4 regions of the Pseudomonas sp. CBS genome follow, and region 3 is predicted to be linked to each of the others. Evidence: predicted binding sites of a transcription regulator. Region 3 holds the regulator's gene; each other region holds the start of a gene.

Region 1 (3,629 bases), 760 kb from region 3:
CACGGGTTTCCTTGCCTTGCAGCACGAACGGGCGCAGGTCGATATGGCGTGGGGCGATGCCGTTTTCGACGAAGGTCGGGCACGTCGACAGGCACAGGGTTGGCTGCGCGATATAGGCGTGGGGCTTGGCCTTGATGCGTGCGCGGAAGGCTTCGATTTCCGCCGCCGAGGCGGCCGGGCCGACCAACATGCCGTAGCCACCGGAGCCCTGAGTTTCCTTCACCACCAGCTCCGGAAGGTTGGCCAGCACGTGGGACAGTTCACTGGGATTACGGCACTGGAACGTCGGAACATTCTTCAGGATCGGTTCTTCATCCAGGTAAAAACGGATCATCTCGGTAACGAAGGGGTACACCGACTTGTCATCCGCCACCCCGGTGCCGATGGCGTTCGCCAGCACCACATTGCCCGAGCGGTAAGCCGCCAGCAGGCCCGGCACGCCGAGCATGGAATCCGGGTTGAAGGCCAGCGGGTCGAGGAACGCGTCGTCGAGGCGGCGGTAAATGACATCCACCGCCTTGGGGCCGTCGGTGGTGCGCATGAACACGCGGTCATCGCGTACAAACAGATCGGCACCTTCCACCAATTCCACGCCCATTTCACGGGCCAGGAACGCATGCTCGAAGAACGCACTGTTAAAACGCCCCGGGGTGAGTACCACCACACTGGGGTTATCCAATGGGCTGGAGCTTTTCAGGGTGTCGAGCAGCAGGTTGGGGTAGTGATCGATGGGCGCGATGCGCTGGGCGGCGAACAGTTCGGGGAACAGGCGCATCATCATCTTGCGGTCTTCGAGCATGTAGCTGACACCGCTGGGGGTGCGCAGGTTGTCTTCGAGGACGTAGTAAGTACCGTCGCCATCGCGTACGAGGTCGACGCCGGAGATGTGGGAATAGATATCGCGGTGCAGGTCCAGGCCCTGCATCGCCAACTGGTATTGCTCGTTGGCCAGCACTTGCTCGGCAGGGATGATCCCGGCCTTGATGATCCGTTGTTCGTGGTACAGGTCGGCGAGAAACATGTTCAGCGCCTTGACCCGCTGAATGCAGCCGCGCTCGACGATCCGCCATTCGCTGGCCGGGATGCTGCGGGGAATCGTGTCGAAGGGAATCAGGCGCTCGGTGCCTTGCTCATCGCCGTACAGCGTGAAGGTGATACCGGCCCGGTGAAACAGCAAATCGGCCTCACGGCGGCGCTGGGCCAGCAGCTCGGCAGGCGTCTCGGCCAACCAGCGGGCGAACTCGCGGTAATGGGGGCGCACCTGCCCTGCCCCGTCGTACATCTCATCATAATAAGTGCGGATCATGCCGTACTCCTTGTCACCCGGACGCCAGAACCATCGCAAGGCCCGTGCCAGCGGCATAAACACTTAAGTATCAATCAGTTGGAGATAGGCGCAGGTCTCACCGCACCGTCCCGGTGCAGCAAATGCCCGCTGTCATGGGCGGCGCCTCATTGCAATGCAGGCCATGACTATCACCAGCATAGTCAGAGTTGATTTCACCGCGCGGCAAACCCTGCGGATAATCACCTCCATCGGCTGAACAGGACATGTCCTACAGCCTGAACCTTTGCTTGATGGGTAACGTGATACGGCATGTACCGATCGGTTCCCCTTCGCTCCGATCTTCCCTTTGGCCACCCTGCTCGGGTGGTTTTTTTTTGCGCCGGATTTTTCCTGCACCAGAAACAAAAACGGCCGACCCAAAGGTCAGCCGATACGCTGTGTTATTGCTCATGCCGCTACATGGGTAACCCACGCACCTCCTGTTTCACGCCCCAACCCTCGATGATCCCGCCCAAAGGCTCGACCACCGCCTCAAAGTCCTGCTCGAAGTCTCCTATGCCGTCGTAGGTGGCGAACATGATTTTGCTCAGTTCCAGGTACCAGGCGCCGTCATCCCGCGCGCTGACCTGGGCATTCAGGGATTCCCCACGAAACCGACCCGCAGCCCGGCGCGCACGTTCCTCATCCGGGAAAATGGCGTAGAACTCGATGGGGTGGAAACGTGAGAAGTCAAAGCCGCCCTCTTTCATGCGGCGCAACACGTTGGTGCTGATGTCTTCTTGATAGGCTGTGCTCATGAAACGTCCTCCTCAAACCGATGGATAGACTTTCCGTGCTTCCCAAGCCCGCGCTGTAACGGCGCGGGTGTTACGGCAATGACGTCGCCGCTGGGAGACAAGCATGTAGCTGACAAGACCAGACCTTAGCGATTCATTCGCTGATCTCGATTGCAGAGTAGCGCGAAGCTTTCAGCTCCACCAGAGTCTGTTTAAGGGCGTACAGGGAATGTTCAGGCGGCGGGGTCGACCTTGAGGTCTTTAATGCTGTTTTGATCTTTCAGGATCTTCACCGTGGGCTCGGCAACACGCCCTTCAAGATCGTTGAGATCCAATTCCTTCAGCACCGGAGACACGCGAGCGCGAACCAGGCGCGCAGCCTCTTCAAGGGTCGGTTTTTGCTCGCATTCGAATTGCTCGACTACCGACTCACCATGATCATCAGTGAAGGAAACGTTCCACTTTGGCATCAGAGCCTCCTCGATAAAACCCATGAGTGGGCTTACTTCTATCTGGACCTTGAGGGCTTGGAAATCGTTCCACTCAAGGCAGGAGGCACCTGATCAGCTGCAGTTACTTCTCAGCGTGTTCTTTCAGGGCTTTCAAGGTGTTGAACGGTGCGTCCACCACAAACTTGTTGGCCAACCACGACGGCACGCTGCCACCTGGCTCGGTGTGCACCTGGTAGGTCACTTCGGTCAGGTTGTCGCCTTTAGGCACCAGCTTCCAGTAACCGTCAACCTGGGCTACGCGCACATAGCCTTTGACTTCGGGCTGGTAGGTCGGCACTTCCAACAGCTTGCGGGTCACGCTGCCGTCGGCGGCCTTGGTGGTGGTGATTTCCAGGATCGAGTCACGGTCGGTGACCGGGAACGGGGCCTTGAACTGGGTGTAGGTCCAGCTCTTGTCACCTTCTTGCTTCAGCAGCTTTTGCGATTTGCATTCGTGGATCCAGGAACAGGCCCCCGCCACGTCTTCCTGCAACGCCTGGATCTTGGCCAGCGGCGCCTTGATGGTGGTCACACCGCGATAAGCCTTGTATTTGGAGCCGGCAATTTCACTCAACGACACTTTGATGCCGTCTTCATCCTTGGCAGTCTGCCAGTCTTCAGCGTGCGCTGCGGCAGCAAACATCACGGTAAAACCGCACAACACAGCAATTCGTTTCAGTGAACCCATGGTCTTATTCCTTATTGTTGAAGTTCAGTACTTTGAACAGCCCACTAAGCCGCGGTCATCTGTTCCCACCAGCCGATCAACTTGATCGCTTCTGCCTGGCTGTTGCCACACACCTCAATATCCGGCTGGAACGAACTGCACACCGCCGGCCGCTCCGGCTGACCAAACAACTGGCACAGTTGTTCGACCGAAAGATGCAGGCAGCGTTCGCCCGCAGGTTTGCCGGCAGGCATTCCCGGCAGCGGAGAACTGATGGAGGGGGCAATGCAGCAAGCGCCACAGCCTTCACGGCATTTCACGACGAACAGATCCTCGACAACTCAGGGTTGATGGCCACGTAAGACTACGCCCTTAAACAGACGTTTTAAATTGGCCTAATAGGGGTT
Region 2 (3,629 bases), 670 kb from region 3:
TCCGACCTCGGAGGCGATATCGGTGGGTGTGGTAGACGCCGAAACCGCGCACAAGGCGATCTCGCTGCGAGTGCTGACGGTGGACGACTCCTCGGTGGCGCGCAAACAGGTGTCCCGTTGCCTGCAGACGGTTGGCGTTGAAGTGGTGGCGCTCAATGACGGTCGACAGGCCCTGGATTACCTGCGCAAGCTGGTGGACGAGGGCAAGAAGCCGGAAGAAGAATTCCTGATGATGATCTCGGATATCGAGATGCCGGAAATGGACGGCTACACCCTCACGGCCGAGATACGCAACGACCCACGCATGCAAAAACTACACATCATCCTGCATACTTCGTTGTCGGGTGTATTCAATCAGGCGATGGTCAAGAAGGTCGGTGCCGATGACTTCCTGGCCAAATTCCGCCCTGATGACCTGGCATCCCGGGTAGTCGACCGGATCAAGGCAGCAGATCACGGCTAGGGGCCTTTTCCCTGGCGGTCACACGATTTAAGAGGCGGTATCATTGTCTACGGGTAATTTGGATTTCGAACAGTTCCGGGTCTTCCTGGAAAAAGCCTGTGGCATATTGCTCGGTGAAAACAAGCAATACCTGGTATCCAGCCGTCTCAACAAACTGATGGAGCAGCAGGGCATCAAGTCCCTCGGGGAGTTGGTGCAACGGATCCAGGGCCAGCCGCGCAGCGGGCTCAAGGAGATGGTGGTCGATGCCATGACCACCAACGAAACCTTGTGGTTTCGCGATACCTATCCGTTTGAAGTGCTCAAGAACAAGGTGCTGCCTGAAGCGATCAAGGCCGCACCGGGCCAGCGCCTGCGCATCTGGTCGGCCGCCTGTTCGTCGGGGCAGGAACCGTATTCGATTTCGATGGCCATCGATGAGTTCGAGCGGACCAACATGGGCCAGTTGAAGGCCGGGGCGCAAATTGTGGCCACGGATTTGTCCGGCACCATGCTCACCAACTGCAAGACCGGTGAGTACGACAGCCTGGCACTGGGGCGCGGGTTGTCTCCGGAGCGCTTGCAGCGGTTCTTCGATCCTAAAGGCGCGGGACGCTGGGCGGTCAAGGCGCCGATCAAGAGCCGGGTGGAGTTTCGCTCGTTCAACCTGCTGGACAGTTATGCCAGCCTGGGCAAGTTCGACATGGTGTTTTGCCGCAACGTGCTGATCTACTTCTCGGCCGAGGTGAAGAAAGACATTCTGTTGCGCATCCACGGCACCCTCAAACGCGGTGGTTATCTGTTTCTGGGCGCTTCCGAGGCGTTGAACGGTTTGCCGGATCATTACCAGATGGTGCAGTGCAGCCCTGGGATCATTTACCAGGCCAAGTGATGAATGCTTGAACAAAAAAGGGAGGCCTGCACAGGCCTCCCTTTTTTTATGGCCGCAAAGCGGCAAGCCCTCATTGCCGCTTTACTGGCGTTTCGCGGAAACCCTTTGCCGCTTTTCTGGCATTGCCGCCGGCAATTGCCCCGCAAACCCTTGATTTACGGCGCTCCAGCAACTTGGCATGGCCCTTGCTAAATCCTAGTTACGAAAAGCAGGTCAGCCCCTATAGGTCTCCGCCATGAGCATCAGCTTCGATAAAGCGCTCGGTATCCACGAACAAGCCCTGGGCTTCCGCGCCCAGCGTGCCGAAGTCCTGGCTAACAACATCGCCAACGCCGACACCCCGAACTACAAGGCTCGGGATCTGGACTTCTCTGCCGTGCTCGCTGCACAGCAAGACAAGACCAAGAACGGCACCTTCGCCCTGAACATGACCAACAGCCGTCATATCGAAGCGCAAGGCCTGGGCAATGGTGACGAGTCGCTGCTGTATCGCACGCCGATGCAACCGTCGATCGACCAGAACACCGTGGACGCTCAGCTGGAGCAATCGGCCTACGCCGAGAACTCGGTGAACTTCCAGGCCAGCTTCACCCTGCTCAACAGCAAATTCAAAGGGCTGATGTCAGCCCTGCGTGGAGAATAAGCCATGTCCCTCGCCAGTGTTTTCAATATTGCCGGTAGTGGCATGAGCGCCCAGACCACGCGCCTCAACACCGTCGCCAGTAACATCGCCAACGCCGAGACCGTGTCCTCGAGCATTGACCAGACCTACCGTGCCCGGCACCCGGTGTTCGCCACCATGTTCCAGGGCGGCCAAGGCGGCCAGAGTGGTAGCGGCGATTCGCTGTTCCAGAACCAGGATGCCGCAGGCCAGGGCGTGCAGGTGCTCGGTGTGGTCGAAGACCAGAGCAACCTCGAAGCCCGCTACGAACCGAACCATCCCGCTGCGAACGAAAAAGGGTACGTGTACTACCCCAACGTCAACGTGGTCGAGGAAATGGCAGACATGATTTCCGCCAGCCGCTCGTTCCAGACCAACGCGGAAATGATGAACACCGCCAAAACCATGATGCAGAAGGTCCTGACCCTGGGTCAGTGATAAGGGGCGCCAAATAATGGCCATTGTTGATACCAGTTCGACGAACACGGCGGTCCAGGACCTTTTCAATTCCAAGGTCAAGACGGCGACAGATAACAGCAGCGTCGGCGATGCAGCCAAGTCGGCGACGGGCAACCAGTCGTTGGGCAAGGACGCGTTCCTGCAACTGCTGGTCACCCAGCTGAAAAACCAGAACCCGCTGTCGCCCCAGGACAACGGCGCGTTCGTGGCACAGCTGGCTCAGTTCAGCAGCCTGGAAGGCATCAACACCCTGAACGACTCGGTGAATGCGATCTCCAGCAACTTCAGCTCCTCGCAGGCACTGCAGGCGTCGTCGCTGGTGGGCCGCTCGGTGATCACCCAGACCGACAAGGCCATGGTCGACACGAGCAAGAGCATGACCGGTTCCGTGGCGGTGACGGCGGCGACGGGCAACGTCTCGGTCAAGATCACCGACAAGGACGGCAACGTCGTTCGTACCATCGACATGGGCGCCCAGAGTGCCGGCAATTCCAGCTTTGTCTGGGACGGCAAGAACGAGGCGGGCGAGACGGCGCCACCCGGCACCTACACCTTCAATGCCACTACCAAGAATGACAAGGGCGACTCGGTTGCCCTGCTCACCTCGCTGCCGGCAACGGTGACCAGCGTGACCCTGAGCCAGACCGGCGGCGAAATGCTGCTCAACCTGGCGGGCGGCATGGGCAGTATCAAGCTGTCGCAAATTCAGACTATCGGTACATAGAGCCGGCTAAATACGGCAAAAGGAGAGAACAATGTCTTTTAACATCGGCCTTAGCGGCCTCTATGCGGCCAACAAACAACTGGACGTGACCGGCAACAACATCGCCAACGTCGCGACCACCGGCTTCAAGTCGTCCCGTGCCGAATTCTCGGATATCTACGCGGCGTCCAAGCTGGGCACCGGCCAGAACAGCATCGGCAACGGCGTGAACCTGGCGGCAGTGTCCCAGCAGTTCACCCAGGGTGACGTCAACAACAGCGGCGGCACGCTGGACATGGCGATCCAGGGCGGCGGCTTCTTCGTGCAGAAAGGCAGCGACGGTTCGCTGGAGTACACCCGTAACGGTGCCTTCCGCGCCGACAAGGACGGCTACATCACCAACAACACCGGCACCTCGCGCCTGCAAGGCTACGCGGCGGACGCTGATGGCAACATCCAGAAGGGCGGCTTG
Region 3 (3,629 bases):
CAAGCAAGGTATCGCGACCTACACCGGTAGCGTGATCATCACTCAGGGCTCGATGAAGGTGACGGGTAACACCGTGACCCTGACTCGCACCCCGGCAGGTGATATCGACGTGGTCACTTCGGTGGGCAACCTGGCGTATTTCGAACAGCTGCAGAAAGTCGGCGACCCTACACCGGTCAAAGGCTACGGCAAGACGATCCAGTACCACGCCCAGCAAAACCGTATCGTGCTGATCGACCAGGCCCGCGTGATCAATGACGGCAACACCACCGACGGCGAAAAAATCGTCTATGACACGGTGAAGCAGATTGCCCAGGCCGGTCGTGCCACCGGTTCGAAAATCAGCACGCCGAAGCCGCGTATCGACATGGTTATCCAGCCGAAGCAGAAACCGGGCGCAGCCCAGCCGGCGCCGAAACCTGACGCGAAGAAGGCGAATTAATGGCAACCCTGAAAGCCCAGCATCTGGCCAAGGCCTATAAAAGCCGTCAGGTCGTGCGCGACGTCAGCCTGTCGATCGACAGCGGGCAGATCGTCGGCTTGCTCGGCCCCAACGGTGCCGGCAAGACCACCTGCTTCTACATGATCGTCGGTCTGGTGCAGGCCGATCAAGGCCGCGTCCTGATCGACGACCTGGACGTGAGCCACCAGCCTATGCACGGTCGTGCGCAGGCAGGTATCGGCTATCTTCCCCAGGAAGCATCGATCTTTCGCAAGCTGTCGGTGTCCGACAACATCATGGCCATCCTCGAGACCCGCAAGGAACTCGACCGTGCCGGGCGCAAGAAAGAGCTGGAAAGCCTGCTGCAGGAATTCCACATCAACCACATTCGCGACAACCTCGGCATGAGCCTTTCCGGCGGCGAGCGTCGTCGTGTGGAAATCGCCCGCGCCCTGGCCACTGCGCCGAAGTTCATCCTGCTGGACGAACCCTTCGCCGGTGTCGACCCGATCTCGGTCGGTGACATCAAGCAGATCATCCATCACCTCAAGGCCAAGGGCATCGGTGTATTGATCACCGACCACAACGTCCGCGAGACCCTCGATATCTGCGAAACCGCCTATATCGTGAACGATGGACAGCTGATTGCCGAAGGTGACTCCGCCACTATCCTGGCCAACGAACTGGTCAAGGAAGTGTATCTGGGTCACGAGTTCCGCCTGTAAACACGGTGGTATCAGGCCATTCGCCATGGAGCGCGGTAGTCAATAAAAACCTCAGTATTTTTATTGTTACCGCGCTCTAGGCAAAGCCCCCGATATCAGGCATATAATTTGCTTATGTTTGGCGCTCACGCGCCCTGTCGTGGATGGCGCATTGCGCCGGCGAATAAGGTGTTAAGCCCCTGCCATGAAACCATCGCTAGTCCTGAGAATGGGCCAGCAGCTGACGATGACACCGCAGCTGCAACAGGCCATCCGCCTGCTCCAATTGTCGACCCTGGACCTGCAACAGGAAATCCAGGAGGCCCTGGAGTCCAATCCGATGCTCGAACGCCAGGAAGAAGGCGACGACTTCGATAATGCAGACCCGCTGGCCGACAACATCGAGCAAAAGCCCAACCCCGACGTACAGGAACCCTCCTACCAGGAAACCGCCCCCACGGTGGATAACCTTGAGGAAGGCGAATGGAACGAACGCATTCCCAACGAGCTTCCCGTGGACACGGCCTGGGAAGACGTCTACCAGACCAGCGCCAGCAGCCTGCCGAGCAATGATGATGACGAGTGGGACTTCACCACCCGCACGTCCGCCGGCGAGAGCCTGCAGAGCCATTTGCTCTGGCAACTGAACCTGGCCCCGATGTCCGACACCGATCGCCTGATCGCCGTGACCCTGATCGATTGCATCAACAACCAGGGCTACCTGGACGAGACCCTTGAGGAGATCCTTGAGGCCTTCGATCCGGAACTGGACATCGAACTGGACGAAATCGAAGCCGTCCTGCACCGCATCCAGCAATTCGAGCCCGCCGGCATCGGCGCCCGCACCCTCAGCGAGTGCCTGTTGCTGCAACTGCGCCAATTGCCGGCCAAAACCCCCTGGCTGGCCGAAGCGCAGCGCCTGGTTACCGACTACATCGATTTGCTGGGCAGCCGCGACTACAGCCAGCTGATGCGCCGCATGAAGCTCAAGGAAGATGACCTGCGCCAGATCATCGAGCTGGTGCAGAGCCTCAACCCACGCCCGGGCTCGCAGATCGAGTCCAGCGAAGCCGAATACGTCGTGCCCGACGTCATCGTGCGCAAGGACAATGAGCGGTGGCTGGTGGAGCTGAACCAGGAATCGGTGCCACGCCTGCGGGTCAATCCGCAATACGCAGGTTTTGTGCGCCGCGCCGACACCAGCGCCGATAACACCTTCATGCGTAACCAACTGCAGGAAGCCCGCTGGTTCATCAAGAGCCTGCAAAGCCGCAACGAAACCCTGATGAAAGTCGCCACCCAGATCGTCGAGCACCAGCGCGGCTTCCTGGAATACGGCGATGAAGCAATGAAGCCGCTGGTACTGCACGACATCGCCGAGGCGGTGGGCATGCACGAATCAACGATTTCTCGGGTGACCACGCAAAAATTCATGCATACCCCACGGGGTATTTATGAGCTGAAATACTTTTTCTCCAGCCACGTCAGCACCTCCGAAGGCGGCGAATGCTCGTCCACGGCGATCCGCGCGATCATCAAAAAACTGGTTGCCGCGGAAAATCAGAAAAAGCCGTTGAGTGACAGCAAGATCGCTGGTTTACTGGAGGCACAAGGCATTCAGGTCGCCCGTCGAACCGTCGCCAAGTACCGCGAGTCCCTTGGGATCGCGCCTTCCAGCGAGCGTAAGCGTTTGATGTAACGGGCGGGCCATAGCGTTCCAGTGGCGGGTATTCCTACCCGCCGCTTTATGCACTGGCAACGAAGGAGAAGCTGTATGCAAGTCAACATCAGTGGACACCATGTAGAAGTCACCACTCCATTGCGCGAATACGTCGAGCTGAAGCTGAAGAAGCTTGAGGGCCATTTCGACAAGATCACCAACGTGCAGGTCATCATGAAGGTCGACAAGCTTCAGCAGAAAATCGAAGCGACACTTCAGATACCTGGTGGCGAAGTGGTCGCCAATGCCGAACATGAAGACATGTATGCATCAATCGACTTGCTCACAGACAAGCTTGACCGCCAACTTAAAAAGCATAAGGAAAAGCAGCAGAGCCTTCTTCAAGGCACTGGCCGCTAACACTCCCCACCCATGATCCGACTTGAAACCATCCTGACCCCCGGCCGTTCCCTCGTGAACGTGCCGGGCGGCAGTAAAAAGCGCGCCCTCGAACAAATTGCCAACCTGATCGGCCGCGAAGTGCCCGAAATGGATACGCAAGATGTGTACGAGGCTCTGATCGCCCGTGAAAAGCTCGGCTCAACCGGCTTTGGCAACGGCATCGCCATTCCTCACTGCCGCCTGCAAGGCTGTGAGTCTCCAGTCAGCGCCCTGCTGCACCTGGACGCCCCTATCGATTTCGACGCCATCGACGGCGCCCCGGTTGACCTGCTGTTTGTACTGCTGGTCCCCCAAGCCGCCACCGATGCGCACCTGGAACTGCTTCGGCAGATCGCCAGCATGCTCGACCGCAAAGAAGTTC
Region 4 (3,629 bases), 2.4 Mb from region 3:
CCTGGGGCAGCTTGCTCAATGGCCATCAGCGCGGGCTGGTGGGCTGGTTCGGGATTCGCGGGATCGGCAGCATCTACTACCTGTTCTATGCCATCAATCATGGGCTGGTGGGCACCAGCAGCGCGGTGGCAGTGAACCTGACGCTGTCAGTCATTGCCCTGAGCATCGTCGTTCATGGTCTCAGCACGCAGCCGATGCTGGTGTGGTATGAACGACGTGCCCAGGCACAACAATGACGTCTACTCCTGGTTTTCGATATTGCCGACGTCGGCGGCATCATCCAGGTCGTTAAGCGGTACTTCGGCATCATCCATCAATGAACCCGGGTCTTCGTTGCCCGGGTCATTGAGTTCATCGTCTTCATCTATTTCAACTGACATGACCGTCTCCTCTAACCGCCTTGGGTATCGATATCGGCATCGGTTTCAGGCTTGGGCTCGCGCTCGGGCTTGAAGTCAGGACTGTAGTCGTTTTCCTTGGCCTTTGGGTCGCTGGCAGGCTTCGGGTCTTTCGGCGCGTCGGCCGCGGTGCCTGGCGCCGGTTCGCCACCGTCGATGGCAGGATCGTTACGGTTGCTGGTTTGCGGGTCGTTGTCTGTGCTCATGGCTCACCTCTGTTGGAAAACGCAGACTGCGTAAAGGTAAGGTCCTGTGCGGGTGGGTGAAGTTCCAATTGCTTATGAGCCGGGATTGTCCACCTGGATATAGAACGCATAGGCCCCCAGGATTACCCAGAACACCATGAACAGCCACGGCGCGCGCATCGAGAACAACAGCGACTTGCGATAGCCCTTGTGGGACGACTCCATCTCGGAAAACAGCGGCGACTCATCATAGGCCATGCCCATCACCGGCTCGCTGCGCAGCAGTTCGCTCTGCTTGTAGTGCCAGTGATCAATGATGTCGTAGGCCGCCCGAATACCCGGCCAGGCGTTCAGGGAACTGAGGATGCCCAGCAGCGCGAGGAACACCGGCACCACCAGGGTGAACAGCTTGCCCCATTCCGGGTTGAGGTTGCCCATGCCGGAAACGAAGGCGATCACCAGGAACGACTGCGCCGTAAGGTAGGCGTCGGTACGGTTGGCCAGGATGCTGGTTTCGTACTGGATCTCGCGCCGGTAGAAATCGAGACGGTCCTTGGGCGAACCGAAAATCTTCGCGTTGTGTTCGCTGTGGTCGGTCAGGCTCGATTCCGGGGTGTCGGGTGAAATGATTCTGGGCACATCCGTGCTCCGTGCTGGACTGAGACCCTTTAGAAGAATCAGGCCGGCGCGAAGTTCAAGTTTGTTAATGCGCCAATTTGGAGCACGCCCCGCCCCCTGTAGGAGCGAGCTTGCTCGCGAAAGGCGTCAACGATACCGCTGGCATCCTGACTGAACGGGGTGTTCTCGGTTTTTTCGCGAGCAGGCTCGCTCCTACAGGGGTTTCGGCACAGGCATTGCTTTATCCATTCATCTGCCCGGATACAGGAGCAATCGTTACCTCTCGACCCAGAGCCCACCCCAAAAGAAAGTAAGGACCAGGCCTGCTGGCACCATCAGCCACGGGCTCATAAAAAAATGCGTTTTCTAAAGCGGCAGTGCCACCCATCAGCATTTCCCCGGGCACTGACAAGGTACTGGAATGGCTCGATCTTTCTTTGATGAAATGAATGACGCACAAGGCGTTTGCCGTGCGCACTATCAGGAATTCTCCCGCTGGCTGGCCAATACGCCGCCGGAACTGCTGGCCCAGCGCCGCCGTGAAGCCGACCTGCTGTTTCACCGTGCCGGCATCACCTTCACCCTGTATGGCGACGAGCAAGACACCGAGCGCCTGATCCCTTTCGACATCATCCCCCGCAGCATCCCTGCCAGTGAGTGGAGCGTCATCGAACGCGGCTGTATCCAGCGGGTGAATGCGCTGAACATGTTCCTCGCCGACATCTACCACGACCAGCGCATCATCAAGGCCGGGATCATCCCCGCCGAGCAAGTCCTCGGCAACGAGGGTTACCAGAAGGCCATGGTTGGCCTCGACCTGCACCGCGATATCTACTCGCACATCTCCGGGGTCGACCTTGTACGCGACGGCGACGGCACCTACTACGTGCTTGAAGACAACCTGCGCACCCCCAGCGGCGTGAGCTACATGCTCGAAGACCGCAAGATGATGATGCGCCTGTTCCCCGAGGTGTTCGCCAAACAACGCATCGCCCCGGTGGACCACTACCCCAACCTGCTGCTCAAGACTCTGAAAAGCGCCAGCCGGCTGGACAACCCCAATGTGGTGGTGCTGACGCCGGGCCGCTTTAACAGCGCGTTTTTTGAACATGCGTTCCTGGCCCGGGAAATGGGCGTGGAACTGGTGGAAGGCGCCGACCTGTTCGTGCACGACCTCAAGGTATTCATGCGCACCACCGATGGCCCGAAGGCCGTTGATGTGATCTACCGGCGTATCGACGACGCGTTCCTCGACCCGCAAGCCTTCAACCCCGACTCGATGCTCGGCGTGCCCGGCCTGGTCGCGGCCTACTGCGCGGGCAATGTGGTGCTGGCGAATGCCATCGGCACCGGCGTGGCGGATGACAAGTCGATCTACCCCTATGTGCCGGAAATGATCCGGTTCTACCTGGATGAAGAGCCGATCCTGCAAAACGTGCCGACCTTCCAGTGCCGCAAGCCCGATGAACTGTCCCACGTGCTGGCCCACCTGCCGGAACTGGTGGTCAAGGAAACCCAGGGCTCCGGCGGCTACGGCATGCTGGTGGGCCCTGCTTCCAGCGCAGCCGAAATCGAGGACTTCCGGCAACGCATCAAGGCCCGTCCCCACGCCTACATCGCCCAACCGACCCTGAGCCTGTCCACCTGCCCGACCTTTGTCGAAAACGGCATCGCGCCGCGACATATCGACCTGCGGCCCTTTGTGCTCTCGGGCAAGGAAACCCGCCTGGTGCCCGGTGGCTTGACCCGCGTGGCATTGCGCGAAGGCTCATTGATCGTCAACTCGTCGCAAGGCGGCGGAACCAAGGACACCTGGGTGGTGGAGGGCTGAATATGCTGAGTAGAACCGCCGCAGATCTGTATTGGATGTCCCGTTACCTGGAGCGTGCCGAGAACCTGGCCCGCATGCTCGAAGTCAGTTATTCGCTGTCGTTGATGCCCCAGGCCGGGCGCAGTGACGGGCTCGACGAGCTGGCCATGTCGCTGCTCAGCAGCGGCACCCTGGACAGTTACCTGGAACGCCACAAACAGCTGGATGCCGAGCGCATGTTGCACTTCTTCGCCCTCGACGAAGAAAACCCGGCGAGCATCTACAACTGCCTGCGGGCGGCGCGAGGTAATGCCCACGCGGTACGCGGGCGGATCACCGCCGACATGTGGGAAAACCTCAACGCCACCTGGCTGGAAATGCGCAGCATCGCCGCCGGCGGCCTGGCGCGCCATGGCATCAGCCACTTCTGTGACTGGGTGAAGCAGCGCTCGCACCTGTTCCGTGGGGCGACCTCCGGGACGATCATGCGCAATGACGCATATCGGTTTATCCGGCTCGGCACCTTTGTCGAGCGGGCGGATAACACGTTGCGCCTGCTGGATGCGCGGTACGAGATGTTTGGCGAAGAGTCCGAAGAGGTCAGCGACCTTTCCGCAC

Evidence for each region. The regulator sigma-54, encoded in region 3, starts transcription at its own class of promoters, with help from an activator protein. The targets are predictions, from matches to a motif close to ANTGGCATNNANNTTGCTNT.
Region 1: a site for sigma-54 is predicted at 1,339-1,358, ahead of NVB75_RS11350 (circularly permuted type 2 ATP-grasp protein). Genes of this name have one in related genera too.
Region 2: a site for sigma-54 is predicted at 1,507-1,526, ahead of flgB (flagellar basal body rod protein FlgB). Genes of this name have one in related genera too.
Region 4: a site for sigma-54 is predicted at 1,425-1,444, ahead of NVB75_RS03715 (circularly permuted type 2 ATP-grasp protein). Genes of this name have one in related genera too.

The regions. Positions count from the first base shown of each region.
Region 1 covers NZ_CP102929.1:2,549,205-2,552,833, forward strand. The annotation lists gene NVB75_RS11350 (circularly permuted type 2 ATP-grasp protein) at 1-1,306, opposite strand, end outside; gene NVB75_RS11355 (ribonuclease E inhibitor RraB) at 1,744-2,085, opposite strand; gene NVB75_RS11360 (hypothetical protein) at 2,298-2,558, opposite strand; gene NVB75_RS11365 (START domain-containing protein) at 2,638-3,243, opposite strand; gene NVB75_RS11370 (YkgJ family cysteine cluster protein) at 3,288-3,542, opposite strand.
Region 2 covers NZ_CP102929.1:2,637,800-2,641,428, reverse strand. The annotation lists gene NVB75_RS11835 (chemotaxis protein CheV) at 1-463, shown strand, start outside; gene cheR (protein-glutamate O-methyltransferase CheR) at 507-1,334, shown strand; gene flgB (flagellar basal body rod protein FlgB) at 1,570-1,977, shown strand; gene flgC (flagellar basal body rod protein FlgC) at 1,981-2,433, shown strand; gene flgD (flagellar hook assembly protein FlgD) at 2,450-3,178, shown strand; gene flgE (flagellar hook protein FlgE) at 3,210-3,629, shown strand, end outside.
Region 3 covers NZ_CP102929.1:3,310,402-3,314,030, forward strand. The annotation lists gene lptA (lipopolysaccharide transport periplasmic protein LptA) at 1-442, shown strand, start outside; gene lptB (LPS export ABC transporter ATP-binding protein) at 442-1,167, shown strand; gene NVB75_RS15040 (RNA polymerase factor sigma-54) at 1,352-2,845, shown strand; gene hpf (ribosome hibernation-promoting factor, HPF/YfiA family) at 2,921-3,226, shown strand; gene ptsN (PTS IIA-like nitrogen regulatory protein PtsN) at 3,239-3,629, shown strand, end outside.
Region 4 covers NZ_CP102929.1:861,156-864,784, reverse strand. The annotation lists gene NVB75_RS03735 (sodium:proton antiporter) at 1-236, shown strand, start outside; gene NVB75_RS03730 (hypothetical protein) at 240-380, opposite strand; gene NVB75_RS03725 (hypothetical protein) at 392-604, opposite strand; gene NVB75_RS03720 (hypothetical protein) at 677-1,222, opposite strand; gene NVB75_RS03715 (circularly permuted type 2 ATP-grasp protein) at 1,623-3,032, shown strand; gene NVB75_RS03710 (alpha-E domain-containing protein) at 3,035-3,629, shown strand, end outside.